Regions from separate parts of the Cronobacter condimenti 1330 genome, predicted to be linked through region 1. Evidence: predicted binding sites of a transcription regulator. Region 1 holds the regulator's gene; the other holds the start of a gene.

Region 1 (7,565 bases):
CCGTATCGAGCTGGGTGAACTGGCGCTGCGCGTTATCCAGCGCGGCATCGAGCATCTGGCGCTCGCGCAACAGGTGCAACTGTTGTTCGCGGCGGGTCTGCGCCTCAAGCCACGGGGTGATATCCTCGCCCGGGGCCTGGGTGAGCCCGGCGGCGGCGCACAGCGTCTGCCACTGTGAGGTGAGTGCTTGCTCCTCTTCCAGCAGGCTTGTCGCTTCGCTTTCCTGCTGCTGGCGCTGTTTGATTAGCGCCTCGAGCTGCCCGCGCAGGGCAGCACCCTCGGCGCCGAGCTGGTCTTTCTCTTGCTCAAGTTGCGCAAGACGCAGGCGGCTGGCGTCGGGTTTCAGGGCCTGATACGCCTCGACCGCCGGATGTTCCGTTGCGCCGCAAAGCGGGCAGGGGCTGCCAGGTTGCAGGCGCGCGCGCTCTTCGACGAGGCTTGCGATGCGCTGCTCCAGCTCGCACACGGTTTTCGCACGCGCGAGCTCTTCCTGTTTGGTTTTGTAATCCTGCCGTTTTTGCGCAAGCTGCTGTTCGAACTGCTGGATCTGTGCGTGCAATCCGGCAGACATCTCCTGCTGGCGCGCTTTACGGCGCGTCAGCGGCGAAAAGGCAGCGTGCAGAGTGGCAAGCTGCTGGCGCAGCGGGCGCTGTTCGTTAAGGACGGCGAGCGCATGAGCGGTATCCTCGGGCGAAAGCGCAAGTTCGGCCTGCGGCAGCGCGTCGCGTTTGCGCCGGGTGGCGTCGAGCGTCATGTTGAGGGCGTGAAGCTGCTCGCGATCGCGCTTTTGCTGGGCCAGCACCGCGCGCCAGCCCGCAAGTTCGCTGCTCCAGTAGCGAAAGCGATCGTGCTCCACGAGCCAGTGGTCGGTCTGCGCCAGCTCTTCACGCTGGGCTTGCGCCTGTTGCGCTGCCGCCTGACGGATGGCCTTCCGGCGCGCGACGCTTTCCTGTAAGCGAACGCTTACTTCCTCATGCTGGTGTTGAGTGGCGGCAAGCGACGTTTCCAGCTCCTGAACGTGCAGCCAGGCCGGGCGCAGTTTTTCAGCAGGCAGCCCCGCCGCCAGCCGTGCCAGCTGCGGGGCCGCAGCCTCTAACGCCTGTTCCGCCGCCGCCGCGCCCAGGCGCGCCGTCTCAAGCGCGGCGCTCAGTGCGCTGCGCTGGGTCAGCCACAAATGCTGCTGATGTAACTGACGCTGCTGCGCCAGCAGGGTTTTCTCTTCGTCAGTGAGTGCCTGCAAACCTGTCGCGAGGCTTTCGCGCTGCGTCTCATCCAGTAGCGTAACGCCCTGCGCCTGGGATTCGAGTTTCTCAAGCGCGCTGCGGGCCTCTTTATGTTGCTCGAAAATCCGCGCGGAAACCTGACCGTAGATTTCCGTGCCGGTCAGTTCTTCCAGCAGCTCGGCGCGCGCTTTGGCTTCGGCGTTCAGAAAGGCGGCGAACTGGCCCTGTGAGAGCATCATTGAACGGGTGAAGCGGTCGTAATCAAGCCCGGTGAGCGCGGCAATTCTGTCGAGTTTGTCTTTGATTTTATCGGCGACGATTTTGCCATCTTCGCAGCGCGCCAGCTCCACGCGCGGCGCCTGTAAATTGCCGTCCGGCTGGCCGCGTGCGCGACTCTGGCTCCAGAAGGCGCGCCAGGCGACGCCTTTGACTTCAAATTCCACTTCCGCAAGGCATTCGGCGGTGTCGCGGGTCATGAGATCGTTCTGGCTTTGCGACAGCGCGTTCAGACGCGGCGTGCGGTGGTAGAGCGCAAGGCAGATAGCGTCCAGGAGCGTCGTTTTGCCCGCACCCGTAGGGCCGGTTATCGCAAACAGGCCATTGCTGGCGAACGGCTCGGCGGTAAAGTCGATTTTCCATTCGCCCTTGAGGGAGTTCAGGTTTTTCAGGCGCAAGGTTAAGATTTTCATGCCTCGTCCTCCTCGTGCAGGCTCTCCAGCGTGCGGGCGAAGAGCGTGCGCAGCTGCGCTTTTTCAGGCTCCTCCAGCGTTTCGAGCTCAAGCCGGCGTTCAAATACCTCTTCCACACCAAGCTCGCTGAGCGTCTCTGTGCTGAGCGTGCCGAGCGCGCGCTCGCGCATTTCACGGCTGCGGCGCAGCAGTACCACTTCCACCGGCAGGCTTTCGGTGAGCTGGCTTATCTCGCGGTGCATATCGTGAAGGAACTCGCCGGTGTCGATTTCGATATCGAGCCAGACTTTGGGGGCATCGGGCGCGTCACGCCACTGTTCAAGCTGCGCGGTGATGGACGCAAGGCTGCCTTTTAAGACCGCCAGCGGCTGGCTGACCGGCACCTGTAAGGTTGTCACCTCGCGCAGTTTGCCGTCAGCGAAGTCTACCAGGTAGACGCTTTTCTCTTTACCGGTTTCATCAAAACTCAGCGCGATGGGCGAGCCGCTGTAACGGATATGCTCGCAGCCCGCGACTTTCTGGGCTCGGTGGATGTGTCCCAGCGCGATGTAATCGGCGGGCGGAAAGCAGTCCGCCGGGAAGGCGTCGAGCGTGCCTATATAGATGTCGCGCACCGCGTCACTTTTGGTCACGCCTACCGTGGTAAGATGCCCGGTCGCGATAATCGGCAGGCGGCGGTCGCCGCGAAGCGCGCAGGCCGCGTCATAGCAGGCCTGGTAATGCTGGCTGATGGCCTCCAGCAACTGCTGCTGTTTTTCGCGTCCCGACTGACCGCCCAGGCTTCGCAGTACGTCGCGCGGGCGCAGAAAGGGAATAGGGCAAAGCACCGCGCCCGGCTCGCCGTCCCGGCGGTATAACAAGGTGGCCTGGGTTTCGGGCGTAAGCTGCGCGCTGGCTATCACCTGGGTGTTAAGGCAGGCGAGCAGCTCGCGAGATTCGTTGAGTGTCGCGACGGAATCGTGGTTGCCGCCCAGCACAATCAGCGGGCATTCCGCGCCCTGAAGACGCACCACAAAGCGATTATAGAGCTCGCGCGCGTAGCTTGGCGGCGCGCCGGTATCAAAGATGTCGCCCGCAACGATAATCGCGTCGACCTGATGCGCAATGGCCGTTTCCAGGAGCCAGTCGAGAAAAGCTTCATGCTCGGCGGCGCGGCTTTTGGCATAAAAATTTTGACCAAGATGCCAGTCTGAGGTATGCAGAATACGCATGTGATGCCCTGTGGCGTAAAAGCGAGAAGGGGATTATAAACATCCGGTACGGCGGGTGTCCTGTTTCGTCGCGTCGCGCACGTTTTCTGCGTACGCTGACAGGTCATCTTACGGTCATCTTTTTCATAAATCTGTCATAAATCTGACGCATAATGGCGCCGCATTACATTCTGTTTACTTTATTTAACAGGGCTAATCATGGCGAGACGTATTCTGGTCGTTGAAGATGAAGCACCTATCCGCGAGATGGTGTGTTTTGTGCTGGAACAAAATGGCTTCCAGCCGGTGGAAGCGGAAGATTATGACAGTGCGGTGAATCAACTCAATGAGCCCTGGCCCGATCTGATTTTGCTGGACTGGATGCTGCCCGGCGGATCGGGGATCCAGTTTATTAAACATATCAAACGCGAAGCGCTGACCCGCGAAATCCCGGTTGTCATGTTGACCGCACGGGGTGAGGAAGAAGATCGTGTGCGTGGCCTTGAAACGGGCGCTGATGATTACATTACTAAACCGTTTTCCCCAAAAGAGCTGGTGGCGCGTATTAAAGCTGTCATGCGTCGTATCTCGCCGATGGCTGTAGATGAAGTCATTGAAATGCAGGGCCTAAGCCTTGACCCGTCATCGCACCGCGTGATGACCGGCGAAAATCCTCTCGATATGGGCCCCACCGAATTCAAACTGTTACACTTCTTTATGACGCACCCGGAGCGCGTGTATAGCCGTGAACAGCTGCTCAATCACGTCTGGGGCACCAATGTGTATGTGGAAGATCGCACCGTGGATGTGCATATCCGCCGCCTGCGTAAGGCGCTGGAGCTGAGTGGTCATGACAGAATGGTTCAAACGGTGCGCGGTACGGGTTATCGGTTCTCAACCCGTTTTTAAACCCAAAACAGGAGTGTGACGCGTGCTGGAAAGGCTGTCATGGAAAAGACTGGTGCTGGAGCTGTTGCTTTGTTGTATTCCGGCGCTGGTACTCGGGGCGATATTCGGCTATCTGGCATGGTTTTTACTGGCGGCGGTGACCGGATTGCTTATCTGGCATTTCTGGAATCTGCTGCGGCTTTCCTGGTGGCTTTGGGTGGATCGCAGTATGACGCCGCCGCCAGGTAGCGGAAGCTGGGAGCCACTGCTCTACGGTCTTCACCAGATGCAGTTGCGCAATAAAAAGCGCCGTCGGGAACTTGGTAATTTAATTAAACGCTTTCGCAGCGGCGCGGAATCGCTGCCGGATGCCGTGGTGCTGACCACGGAAGAGGGCGCCATCTTCTGGTGTAACGGCCTTGCGCAACAGTTGCTCGGCCTGCGCTGGCCTGATGACAACGGTCAGAATATCTTAAACCTCCTGCGTTACCCGGAATTCACCCGTTATTTGCGCGGTCAGGAATTTAACCGCCCTCTGCACCTGGTGCTTAATAATGGGCGTCATCTGGAATTTCGCGTCATGCCTTACAGCGAAGAACAATTGCTGATGGTCGCGCGTGACATCACGCAGATGCACCAGCTCGAAGGGGCGCGGCGCAACTTTTTCGCAAACGTCAGCCATGAATTGCGCACGCCATTGACGGTGTTACAGGGCTATCTGGAGATGATGCATGAGCAGACGCTCGAAGGGGCGCTGCGTGAAAAAGCGCTGCATACCATGCGCGAGCAAACCTACCGGATGGAAGGGCTGGTAAAACAGTTACTGACGCTCTCGAAAATCGAGGCGGCGCCCGCGATGCAGCTTAATGAAACCATCGACGTGCCGATGATGCTGCGGGTGGTGGAGCGTGAAGCGCAGACGCTGAGCCAGCAAAAACAGACTTTCACCTTTGACGTCGATCCGGCGCTAAAAGTGCTCGGCAATGAAGAGCAGTTGCGCAGCGCGATTTCAAACCTCGTGTATAACGCCGTGAACCATACGCCTGCGGGTACGCACATCACGGTGCGCTGGGAACATGTGCCGGGCGGCGCGCGTTTTAGCGTGGCGGATACCGGGCCGGGCATCGCCGCGGAGCATATTCCGCGTCTGACTGAGCGCTTCTACCGGGTGGATAAAGCGCGTTCGCGACAGACCGGCGGCAGCGGGCTTGGTCTGGCGATTGTGAAGCATGCGCTGACGCATCACGATGCGCGTCTGGAGATAGAAAGCGAACCGGGCCGGGGCACGACCTTTTCGTTTGTTCTGCCGGAACGGTTAATCGCGCCCACGACCGCCAGAGCGCTTTCTGTGGTTTAAGCTGTAACGTCAACTTTCCAGGGCCAGCCATAAGCTGGCCTTATTTGTTTTTAATAGGGTATTCAGCGCTTTTTCCTCAATTGGTGCTTTTTTGCTCGCGCGAATCGCCGGAGGTTTTTTAAGAAATTAGATTTAATCACTGCCTTTAAACTTAGATCTGGCATAAAGGTCTGGTTTCAGGATCCCGTCTTGCCTTTAAACGTTATAAGCGTTTAAATTGCGCCCCTGCTATTGCCAGACCGACTGTTTTTGCGCGGTAAACCGAAAAACAATTCTTCGCCAGCGTAATCGGGAAGCATATCCCGCTGTCAGGCTCTGAAATGGCCGTGTTTTCGTCAGGTGACTGGCGGTAAAAAATTATTCAATTTCAACACCACATCCACAGGCAGTAAATCTTATGACCCATCAGTTAAAATCGCGCGACATTATCGCACTGGGGTTTATGACCTTTGCGTTATTCGTTGGCGCGGGCAATATCATTTTCCCACCCATGGTTGGTTTGCAGGCCGGTCCACATGTCTGGACGGCGGCGATCGGCTTTCTGATAACCGCCGTTGGTCTGCCTGTGCTTACCGTGGTGGCGCTGGCGAAAGTCGGCGGCGGCGTAGATAGCCTGAGCCACCCAATTGGCCGCGTGGCAGGTATTCTGCTGGCGACCGTCTGCTATCTGGCCGTTGGCCCGCTGTTTGCCACACCGCGTACCGCCACCGTGTCATTCGAAGTCGGTATTGCGCCGCTTACTGGTGACGGCGCGCTGCCGCTGCTCATTTATAGCCTGGTGTATTTCGCGCTGGTCATTCTCGTGTCGCTCTATCCGGGTAAACTGCTGGATACGGTGGGCAATTTCCTGGCGCCGCTGAAAATCGTCGCGCTGGTGGTGCTCTCCGTCGCCGCTATCGTATGGCCGGCGGGCGGTATCAGCGTTGCGACCGAAGCCTACCAGAAAGCAGCGTTTTCCAACGGGTTCGTTAACGGTTATCTGACGATGGATACGCTGGGCGCGATGGTGTTCGGGATTGTTATCGTCAACGCGGCGCGCTCGCGTGGCGTTTCTGACTCCCGTCTGCTGACCCGCTATACCATTTTCGCAGGCCTGATGGCGGGCGTTGGCCTGACGCTGCTGTACCTGGCGCTGTTCCGTCTGGGTTCTGACAGCGCGACGCTTGTGGATCAATCCGTAAACGGCGCGGCCATTCTTCACGCCTACGTTCAGCATACTTTCGGCGGTGCGGGTAGTTTCCTGCTGGCGGCGCTGATTTTCCTGGCGTGTATGGTCACGGCGGTAGGCCTGACCTGCGCCTGCGCTGAGTTTTTCGCGCAGTATTTGCCGCTCTCTTACCGTTCGCTGGTGTTCGTCCTGGGCCTGTTCTCAATGGTGGTGTCCAACCTGGGCCTGAGCCAGCTGATTCAGTTCTCCATTCCGGTGCTGACGGCCATCTATCCGCCGTGTATCGCACTCGTTGTTCTGAGCTTTACGCGCGGCTGGTGGCATAATGCGAGCCGTGTTATCGCCCCGGCGATGGCGGTCAGTCTGCTGTTCGGTTTGATTGATGGGGTGAAAGCCTCAGCGATAAGCGGTATCCTTCCGGCCTGGACTCAGAAGCTGCCGATGGCGGATCAGGGGCTGGCATGGCTGCTGCCTACCGTTGTGATTGCGCTGGCGGCGGCCGTCTGGGATCGTACGGCCGGACGGAGCGTGACTTCCACCGCTCACTGATCGTCGGTTGATTGTTGAACCACGGGGCCTTGCTCCGTGGTTTTTTATTGTATGACGTGGTACTGAAAAGATGGAAAACGAGAACAAGCTCAAGCGCGGATTAAGTACAAGGCACATCCGCTTTATGGCGCTGGGTTCAGCGATTGGCACCGGCCTGTTTTACGGCTCGGCGGACGCCATCAAAATGGCGGGTCCGAGCGTACTGCTGGCCTACATTATCGGCGGCGTGGCGGCGTATATCATTATGCGCGCGCTCGGCGAAATGTCCGTGCACAACCCGGCGGCGAGCTCTTTCTCTCGCTATGCGCAGGACAACCTCGGCCCGCTCGCAGGCTATATCACCGGCTGGACTTACTGCTTTGAAATTCTGATTGTCGCCATTGCCGACGTCACTGCCTTCGGCATCTATATGGGCGTCTGGTTCCCGACGGTGCCGCACTGGGTCTGGGTGCTAAGCGTGGTGCTCATTATCTGCGCCATCAACCTGATGAGCGTGAAAGT
Region 2 (7,565 bases), 1.9 Mb from region 1:
TGACATCCTGAATCGATGTCCCCGGACGGAACAGGCGCAGCGCGGTTTCGAGCGAATCCAGCACGATGTCGTATACGGCGCGCTGAGCCGGTGTGAATTTTCCATTCACCGGGAACGTACGGGTGATATCGCCCGCATACCCCTGGTATTCGCACCCGGCGTCGATCAAGACCAGATCGCCGTCGCGCAACGGGCTTTCATTTTCGGTGTAATGGAGGATGCAGCCGTTTTCGCCGCCGCCCACGATGGTGTTATAGGAGGGGAAGCGCGCGCCGTGGCGGGTAAATTCATGCAGAATTTCGCCCTCCAGCTGATATTCATACATCCCAGGACGGCATTTCTGCATGGCGCGGGTGTGGGCCAGCGCACTGATTTCACCGGCGCGGCGCATGATGGCCAGCTCCTCCGGTGATTTAAACAGGCGCATGTCATGTACCCAGGGGCGCCAGTCGGTGAGCGTGGCAGGTGCAGAGAGGTTCTGGCGCGCGCCGCGACGCAGCTTGTCGAGCGCGGTAAAAACGATGGTGTCGGCATAGGCGTATTCGCCCTGCGCGTGGTAAACCACATCAAGCCCGTTTAGTAACTGATAAAGCTGCTCGTCGATTTCATTGAACGCGAGCGCGCGATCAACACTCAGTTTTGCGGGTGCCGCATCCTGCCCGAGACGACGACCGAACCAGATTTCTGCGGTTTTATCGCGCAGACGGTTGAAGAGAACGCTGTGGCTGTGGGTTTCATCGCTTTTAATCAGCACCAGTACGGCTTCAGGTTCATTAAAGCCAGTGAAATACCAGAAATCGCTGCTCTGGCGATAAGGGTATTCGCTGTCGGCGCTGCGCGTGGCTTCGGGCGCGGCGAAAATCAGCGCCGCGCTGGCCGGAGCCATTTTCGCCAGCAACGCCTGACGGCGTCGCAGAAACTCTTGCTGTGTCATTGCACCTCCTGAGTAACGAATCTTAGTGAAGCGTGGGCTTTTTCACTTCCGGCGCGGTCGGTGACTGGCGCGTAAAGGTGTCATGGCAGAGCAGCGCCGCAACGCGCACATATTCGATGATCTCTTCAAGCGACATTTCCAGCTCTTCCTGATCTTCGTTCTCGTCATAGCCGAGCTGGGCGATGTTACGCAGATCGTCAATGGCTTCACCGGTTTCGCCCGTGATTTTGTCGAGCTTCGGCTGCGTCACACCGAGGCCCAGCAGGAAATGGTTGACCCACCCTGCCAGCGCATCCGCGCGATCGAAGACCGACACATCGTCGCCATCCGGCAGCCAGAGCTGGAACAGAAAACCGTCATCCTCCAGCGTGTCGCTGGTGGTGGCATGTAGCTGGCGCAACGCCTGAGCCAGCTGCTGGCCGAACGCCAGGCCCTCGTTGGTGAGATCGTGAAGCAGCGGTTGCCAGCTACTGTCATGATTGCCGCCGCACAGGATTCCGCTGATAAGGCCGTGCATTTCCGCGGGCGTCAAGCCCACGCCTTGCTGATTGAGCAACTGGCCGACTTCGTCGTAACCAGGCATTTCGTTCTGTATAGACATGCGCATTCGTCGTCGTTGGGAGGATGAGTTCGTGTTATGCTACCACTTCGTGCCCTGGTGATACCAGAAAAGGGCTTGTGTCTTAATATCAGGGTAGCTATAGTGTCGCCCCTTCGCAGCCCCGGCGCGAATGGTTGGCGAGTCAACAGCAGGAAAGTGGAATGTCTGCACAACCAGTCGATATCCAAATTTTTGGGCGTTCACTGCGGGTGAATTGCCCGCCTGAACAGCGAGATGCACTGAATCAGGCTGCGGACGAGCTGAATCAACGGTTGCAAGATCTGAAAGTTCGCACTAGAGTCACCAATACTGAGCAGTTAGTTTTCATTGCGGCGTTGAACGTCTGTTATGAACTGGCTCAGGAAAAAGTAAAAACCCGTGACTACGCGGCCAATATGGAACAGCGTATCCGGATGCTCCAGCAGACCATTGAGCAAGCATTACTTGAGCAAGGTCGCATAAGTGAAAGAGCGGAGCCAAAGTTTGAATAACGCTTCAGGGTTTACTATGGTAGAGTGACCGTGAAGCAAAAATTTCTCTGAGATGTTCGCAAGCGGGCCAGTCCCCTGAGCCGATATTTCAAAAAACAAGAATGTGACGCTCCACGGTTGGTGAGCATGCTCGGTTCGTCCGAGAAGCCTTAAAACCGTGACGACGCATTCACCTTGAACCGCGGGTTCAAGGGTTACAGCCTGCGGCGGCATCTCGGAGATTCCCCTTCTTTTTACTACCATGACGCAACTTCCCATAACGCCAGATCTTCGTCAGCAAATCCGTAAAGAAATCCGTCAACAGCGTCGTGCGCTGACTGCTGAACAGCAGGCACATTTTGCCGAACAGGCCGCCGCGCGCATGTTGGGTTTCGCGCCGGTTATCAAAGCGCATACCGTCGCGGTGTTTCTCTCTTTTGACGGCGAACTGGATACCCGCCCGCTCATCGAAGGATTGTGGCGCGCCGGAAAACAAGTTTACCTGCCCGTCCTCCACCCTTTTAGCCGCGGCAATTTGCTGTTCCTGCGTTATCTGCCAGATAGCCTGCTTGCGACGAATCGTCTGAAAATCCTTGAGCCTGCGCTGGATGTGCGCCATGTCCTCCCGCTGGACCGGCTTGATGTGTTGATAACGCCACTGGTCGCGTTTGACCGTCAGGGCCAACGCCTCGGCATGGGCGGCGGATTTTACGATCGCACATTGCAGAACTGGCGCGCCCACGGGTTTTTCCCGGTGGGTTACGCGCACGACTGCCAGCAGGTTGAAAGCCTGCCTGTGGAAGAGTGGGATATTCCACTGCCTGCGGTGGTGACACCGCAGAAATGTTGGCTCTGGTAAAAAAAACCGGGCAGCGCTTACGCTTGCCCGGCGTTGTGAACGGCTGTACAGGCCGGGCGCCCGGCAATCGAAATCAGTAAAGCATACGGGCGCGGATTGTGCCCTGAATCGCCTTCATGCTTTGCAGCGCTTTATTCGCAACCTCTTCTGGCGCGTCCACATCAATCACGACATAGCCCATCTGCGGCGTGGTTTGCAGATACTGTGCGGCAATGTTAATGCCTTGCTCGGCGAAAATCTGGTTAATTGCCGTCAGCACGCCGGGACGGTTTTCGTGAATGTGCAGCAGACGACTGACGCTCCCGCCATGCAACGGCAGAGACACCTCCGGGAAGTTCACTGCCGAGAGCGTTGAGCCGTTATCAGAGTACTTAGCAAGCTTACCCGCTACTTCCAGGCCAATATTTTCCTGCGCTTCCTGCGTGGAGCCACCGATGTGCGGCGTCAGGATAACGTTATCAAACTCGCAGAGCGGCGAATTAAACGGATCGCTGTTGGTGGCAGGCTCGACCGGGAATACGTCAATGGCCGCACCCGCGAGATGTTTACGGGATAGCGCGTCGCACAGCGCCGGAATATCCACCACCGTGCCGCGCGCGGCGTTAATAAGCAGCGCGCCAGGCTTCATCAGGGCCAATTCTTCTGTGCCAATCATATTCTTCGTCGACGCATTTTCCGGCACGTGCAGGCTCACCACATCACTCATGTTGAGCAGATCGGAGAGATGCTGTACCTGTGTCGCGTTACCAAGCGGCAATTTGCTTTCGATGTCGTAGAAAAAGACATTCATGCCCAGCGATTCTGCCAGGATGCCAAGCTGGGTGCCGATATGGCCGTAACCGATAATCCCGAGCTTTTTACCACGCGCCTCAAAAGAGCCCGTTGCCAGCTTATTCCAGATCCCGCGATGCGCCTTGGCGTTTGCTTCCGGAATACCGCGCAGCAGTAGCAGCAACTCGCCAATTACCAGTTCGGCGACCGAGCGGGTGTTAGAAAACGGCGCGTTAAAGACGGGAATGCCGCGCTTTGCCGCCGCATGCAAATCCACCTGATTGGTGCCGATACAAAAACAGCCTACCGCCACCAGTTTTTCCGCCGCGGCAAAAATCTCTTCTGTCAGATGAGTACGGGATCGTAAGCCGATGAAATGCGCATCACGGATGGACGCTTTCAGCTGTTCGCTGTCGAGCGCGCCCTTATGGTATTCAATATTGGTATAACCTGCGGCGCGCAGGCTATCGATGGCTTTCTGGTGAACGCCTTCCACCAGCAAGAATTTAATTTTGTCTTTCTCCAGCGATACTTTTGCCATTTCACGACCCTGTCTTGTCTGAACTGTGATGAAGCTGAAATAAGCCAGCCTTCTGTCAACATATCAAAATTTCCGGTCCCGGCAATATGAACGTTTGCGTCGCGATGTTGAAGAAATATCACGGCAGGATAAAAGGCAGAAGAAAATATGGCGCGGCAGAAATATGACGGAAGGATTAACAGGATGGAAACAAAAATGTGAGAGATGTCACCAAATTTTAGGTGGGGAAATTTTTTTATCAACGGGGCGCCGCTGCGCCCCGGTCAGATCATTTTACGATGGTTTTCACGCCGTCGGCGGTGCCGATGAGCGCGACATCCGCGCCACGGTTGGCAAAGAGGCCGACAGTCACCACGCCCGGAATAGCATTAATCGCATTCTCAAGCGCAATGGGATCCAGAATCGTCATGCCGTGGACATCGAGGATCACGTTGCCGTTGTCAGTCATCACGCCCTGACGATATTCCGGACGCCCGCCAAGTTTCACCAGCTGACGCGCAACCGCGCTGCGCGCCATCGGGATCACCTCAACCGGCAGCGGGAAGTTGCCAAGGATATCAACCTGCTTAGATGCATCTGCAATGCAGATGAACTTTTGAGCCACCGACGCGATAATTTTCTCGCGTGTTAACGCCGCGCCGCCGCCTTTGATCATCTGCATCTGGTCGTTTATCTCATCCGCACCATCCACATAAATGCCAAGAGAATCCACCTCGTTAAGATCGAAAACGGTGATGCCTAAACTTTTCAGTTTTTCGGTCGAGGCGTCAGAGCTCGACACCGCGCCTTCAATCTCGTTTTTCATGGTGCCCAGCGCGTCGATAAAATGCGCCGCGGTAGAGCCAGTGCCTACGCCAACAATCGTGCCCGGCTCGACATACTGAAGCGCGGCCCAGCCGACGGCTTTTTTAAGTTCATCCTGCGTCATGAGAGTTTTGCCTGTGGTGTGAAAACTGTGGCGCATTATAAAACAAGCCGCCGCTCAATGGGGCAGTCATTCTGCGGGACAGCTCCGATGTTTGCGTTTGGGTCTGTATCCGACGCAAATTTATGTCATAGTGCGAAACAGAACGAGACAGGGAGCACACCACAGAAATGAAACGCCCGGACTACAGAACACTACAGGCGCTGGATGCGGTTATTCGAGAGCGCGGTTTTGAGCGCGCCGCACAAAAGCTGTGTATTACGCAGTCCGCCGTATCGCAACGCATTAAACAGCTGGAAAACACCTTTGGTCAGCCGTTACTGGTGCGTACCGTGCCGCCGCGCCCCACCGAGCAAGGACAAAAACTGCTGGCGCTGCTGCGTCAGGTAGAATTGCTCGAAGAAGAGTGGCTCGGTGATGAACAGACCGGTTCGACGCCGCTCCTGCTGTCGCTCGCGGTCAACGCCGACAGTCTCGCGACCTGGCTTTTGCCGGCGCTGGCGCCAGTGCTCGCAGATTCCCCTGTACGCCTTAATTTGCAGGTGGAAGATGAAACCCGCACCCAGGAGCGGTTGCGTCGTGGTGAAGTTGTCGGCGCGGTGAGTATTCAGCCACAGGCGCTGCCAAGCTGTCTCGTTGACCAACTGGGTGCGCTGGATTATCTGTTCGTCGCCTCAAAAGCGTTTGCGGATCGCTATTTCCCGAACGGCGTCACGCGCGCGTCGCTTCTTAAAGCGCCGGCTGTCGCGTTCGATCACCTGGATGATATGCATCAGGCGTTTTTACAGCAGAATTTCGATTTACCGCCGGGCAGCGTGCCTTGCCATATCGTTAACTCATCGGAAGCCTTTGTACAGTTGGCCCGTCAGGGCACCACCTGCTGTATGATCCCGCATCTGCAGATAGAAAAAGAGCTGCAAAGCGGTGAGCTTATCGATCTCACGCCGGGGCTATATCAGCGCCGGATGCTTTACTGGCACCGCTTTGCGCCAGAGAGCCGCATGATGCGCAAAGTGACCGATGCGTTGCTGGAGTATGGGCACAAGGTACTGCGTCAGGATTAAAAAACCCGCCTGAAGGCGGGTTTTCGTTTATTGCTGCGCGCTGGTTGCCGCAGGTGCGGCGTTCTGGTTTGTCGTACCGCTCTGCGCCCCGGCAGGCTGAAGCTCAAACACCACGTCCACCTGATCGTCAAACTGAATGGTCTGCTGATCGTAGGTGTCCTGTGCGGAAGCAGGCGCTGCCGCTTCGGCTTTCATCATGCGCATCATCGGCGTCGGCTGATAATTCGAGACGTGATAACGCACGCTATAGACCGGGCCAAGCTTGCTGTTGAAACCACTGGCGAGCTGCTGAGCCTGACGCACCGCGTCGTCGATAGCCGCTTTGCGCGCTTTGTCTTTATATTCGTCCGGGTGCGCCACGCCTAAGGAAACGGAGCGAATTTCATTCAGTCCGGCCTTCAGGGCGCCATCCAGCAATTCATTCAGTTTATCGAGCTTGCGCAACGTTACATCGACAGTGCGCACCGCGCGATAGCCTTTCAGCTGGGTTTTCCCATCCTTGAGATATTCATATTCCGGCTGAGTACGCAGGTTAGCGGCGTTGACATCTTTTTTCTCAACGCCATTGTTTTGCAGGTAAGTCAGATACTGCGCCACGCGATCGTCCGCTTGTTTTTTGGCGGTCGCCGCGTCTTTGGCGGACACGTTGACCTCAATGGCCAGCGTCGCGATATCCGGTACTGCATCTACGCTCGCCGTGCCGGAGGTGACGATATGCGGACCGTTGGGCAGTTCATTCGCCTGAACGGACGCCGCGCCGAAACCAATCATTGCCGCAAGGGCCATCACTTTAAACTTCACTGTTACTCCTCCATGCTGCGTGCAAGTGAAACCGCCCGCCAGAGACAGTCGGGCATCTGCCTGCAAGCTTAGCGGGTCGGCGCCGAATGTCTATCGGAGAAGGCTTAGTGGCCGAGCGCAGACAGATGATTTACCCCGTCGCGCGCTAGCTGAAAGGCAATAAACCACATCACCAGTCCCACCAGCAGATTTATCGTCCGTTGCGCCCGTACGGTGCGAAGCCGCGGAGCAAGCCAGGCGGCAAGCAATGCGAGGCTGAAAAACCAGATAATCGACGCGCTGATGGTTCCCAGCGCGAACGCGCGTTTTGGCAAGGCATCCAGCTGACCGCCCAGGCTGCCGAGTACCACAAACGTATCAAGATAGACGTGCGGATTAAGCCAGGTGACAGCAAGCATCGTCGTGATGATGCGAATTCTCCCCTGCTTCATCACTTCTGCCGAGGCGAGTTCAGGATCTCCGCTCATCGCGGTTCTGAATGCCCCAAAGCCATACCAGAGTAAAAACGCCACGCCGCCCCAGGTGACGAGCGCCAGCAACCACGGGGACTGCATCAGAATAGCGCTACCACCAAAAATACCGGCACAGATTAAAACGAT

The links. The regulator PhoB, encoded in region 1, activates phosphate uptake and scavenging genes when phosphate is short. The targets are predictions, from matches to a motif close to CTGTCATAAAACTGNCNNAT.
Region 2: the regulator PhoB is predicted to act here: its motif matches at 4,200-4,219, upstream of serA (phosphoglycerate dehydrogenase).

What each region holds. Positions count from the first base shown of each region.
Region 1 is NZ_CP012264.1:1,067,756-1,075,320, forward strand. It holds gene sbcC (exonuclease subunit SbcC) at 1-1,912, opposite strand, end outside; gene sbcD (exonuclease subunit SbcD) at 1,909-3,123, opposite strand; gene phoB (phosphate response regulator transcription factor PhoB) at 3,322-4,011, shown strand; gene phoR (phosphate regulon sensor histidine kinase PhoR) at 4,034-5,347, shown strand; gene brnQ (branched-chain amino acid transporter carrier protein BrnQ) at 5,745-7,064, shown strand; gene proY (proline-specific permease ProY) at 7,135-7,565, shown strand, end outside.
Region 2 is NZ_CP012264.1:3,548,266-3,555,830, forward strand. It holds gene pepP (Xaa-Pro aminopeptidase) at 1-934, opposite strand, end outside; gene AFK62_RS16175 (YecA/YgfB family protein) at 957-1,535, opposite strand; gene zapA (cell division protein ZapA) at 1,697-2,026, shown strand; RNA gene ssrS (6S RNA) at 2,068-2,251, shown strand; gene AFK62_RS16185 (5-formyltetrahydrofolate cyclo-ligase) at 2,268-2,864, shown strand; gene serA (phosphoglycerate dehydrogenase) at 2,938-4,176, opposite strand; gene rpiA (ribose-5-phosphate isomerase RpiA) at 4,445-5,104, opposite strand; gene argP (DNA-binding transcriptional regulator ArgP) at 5,272-6,165, shown strand; gene AFK62_RS16205 (oxidative stress defense protein) at 6,193-6,966, opposite strand; gene argO (arginine exporter ArgO) at 7,071-7,565, opposite strand, start outside.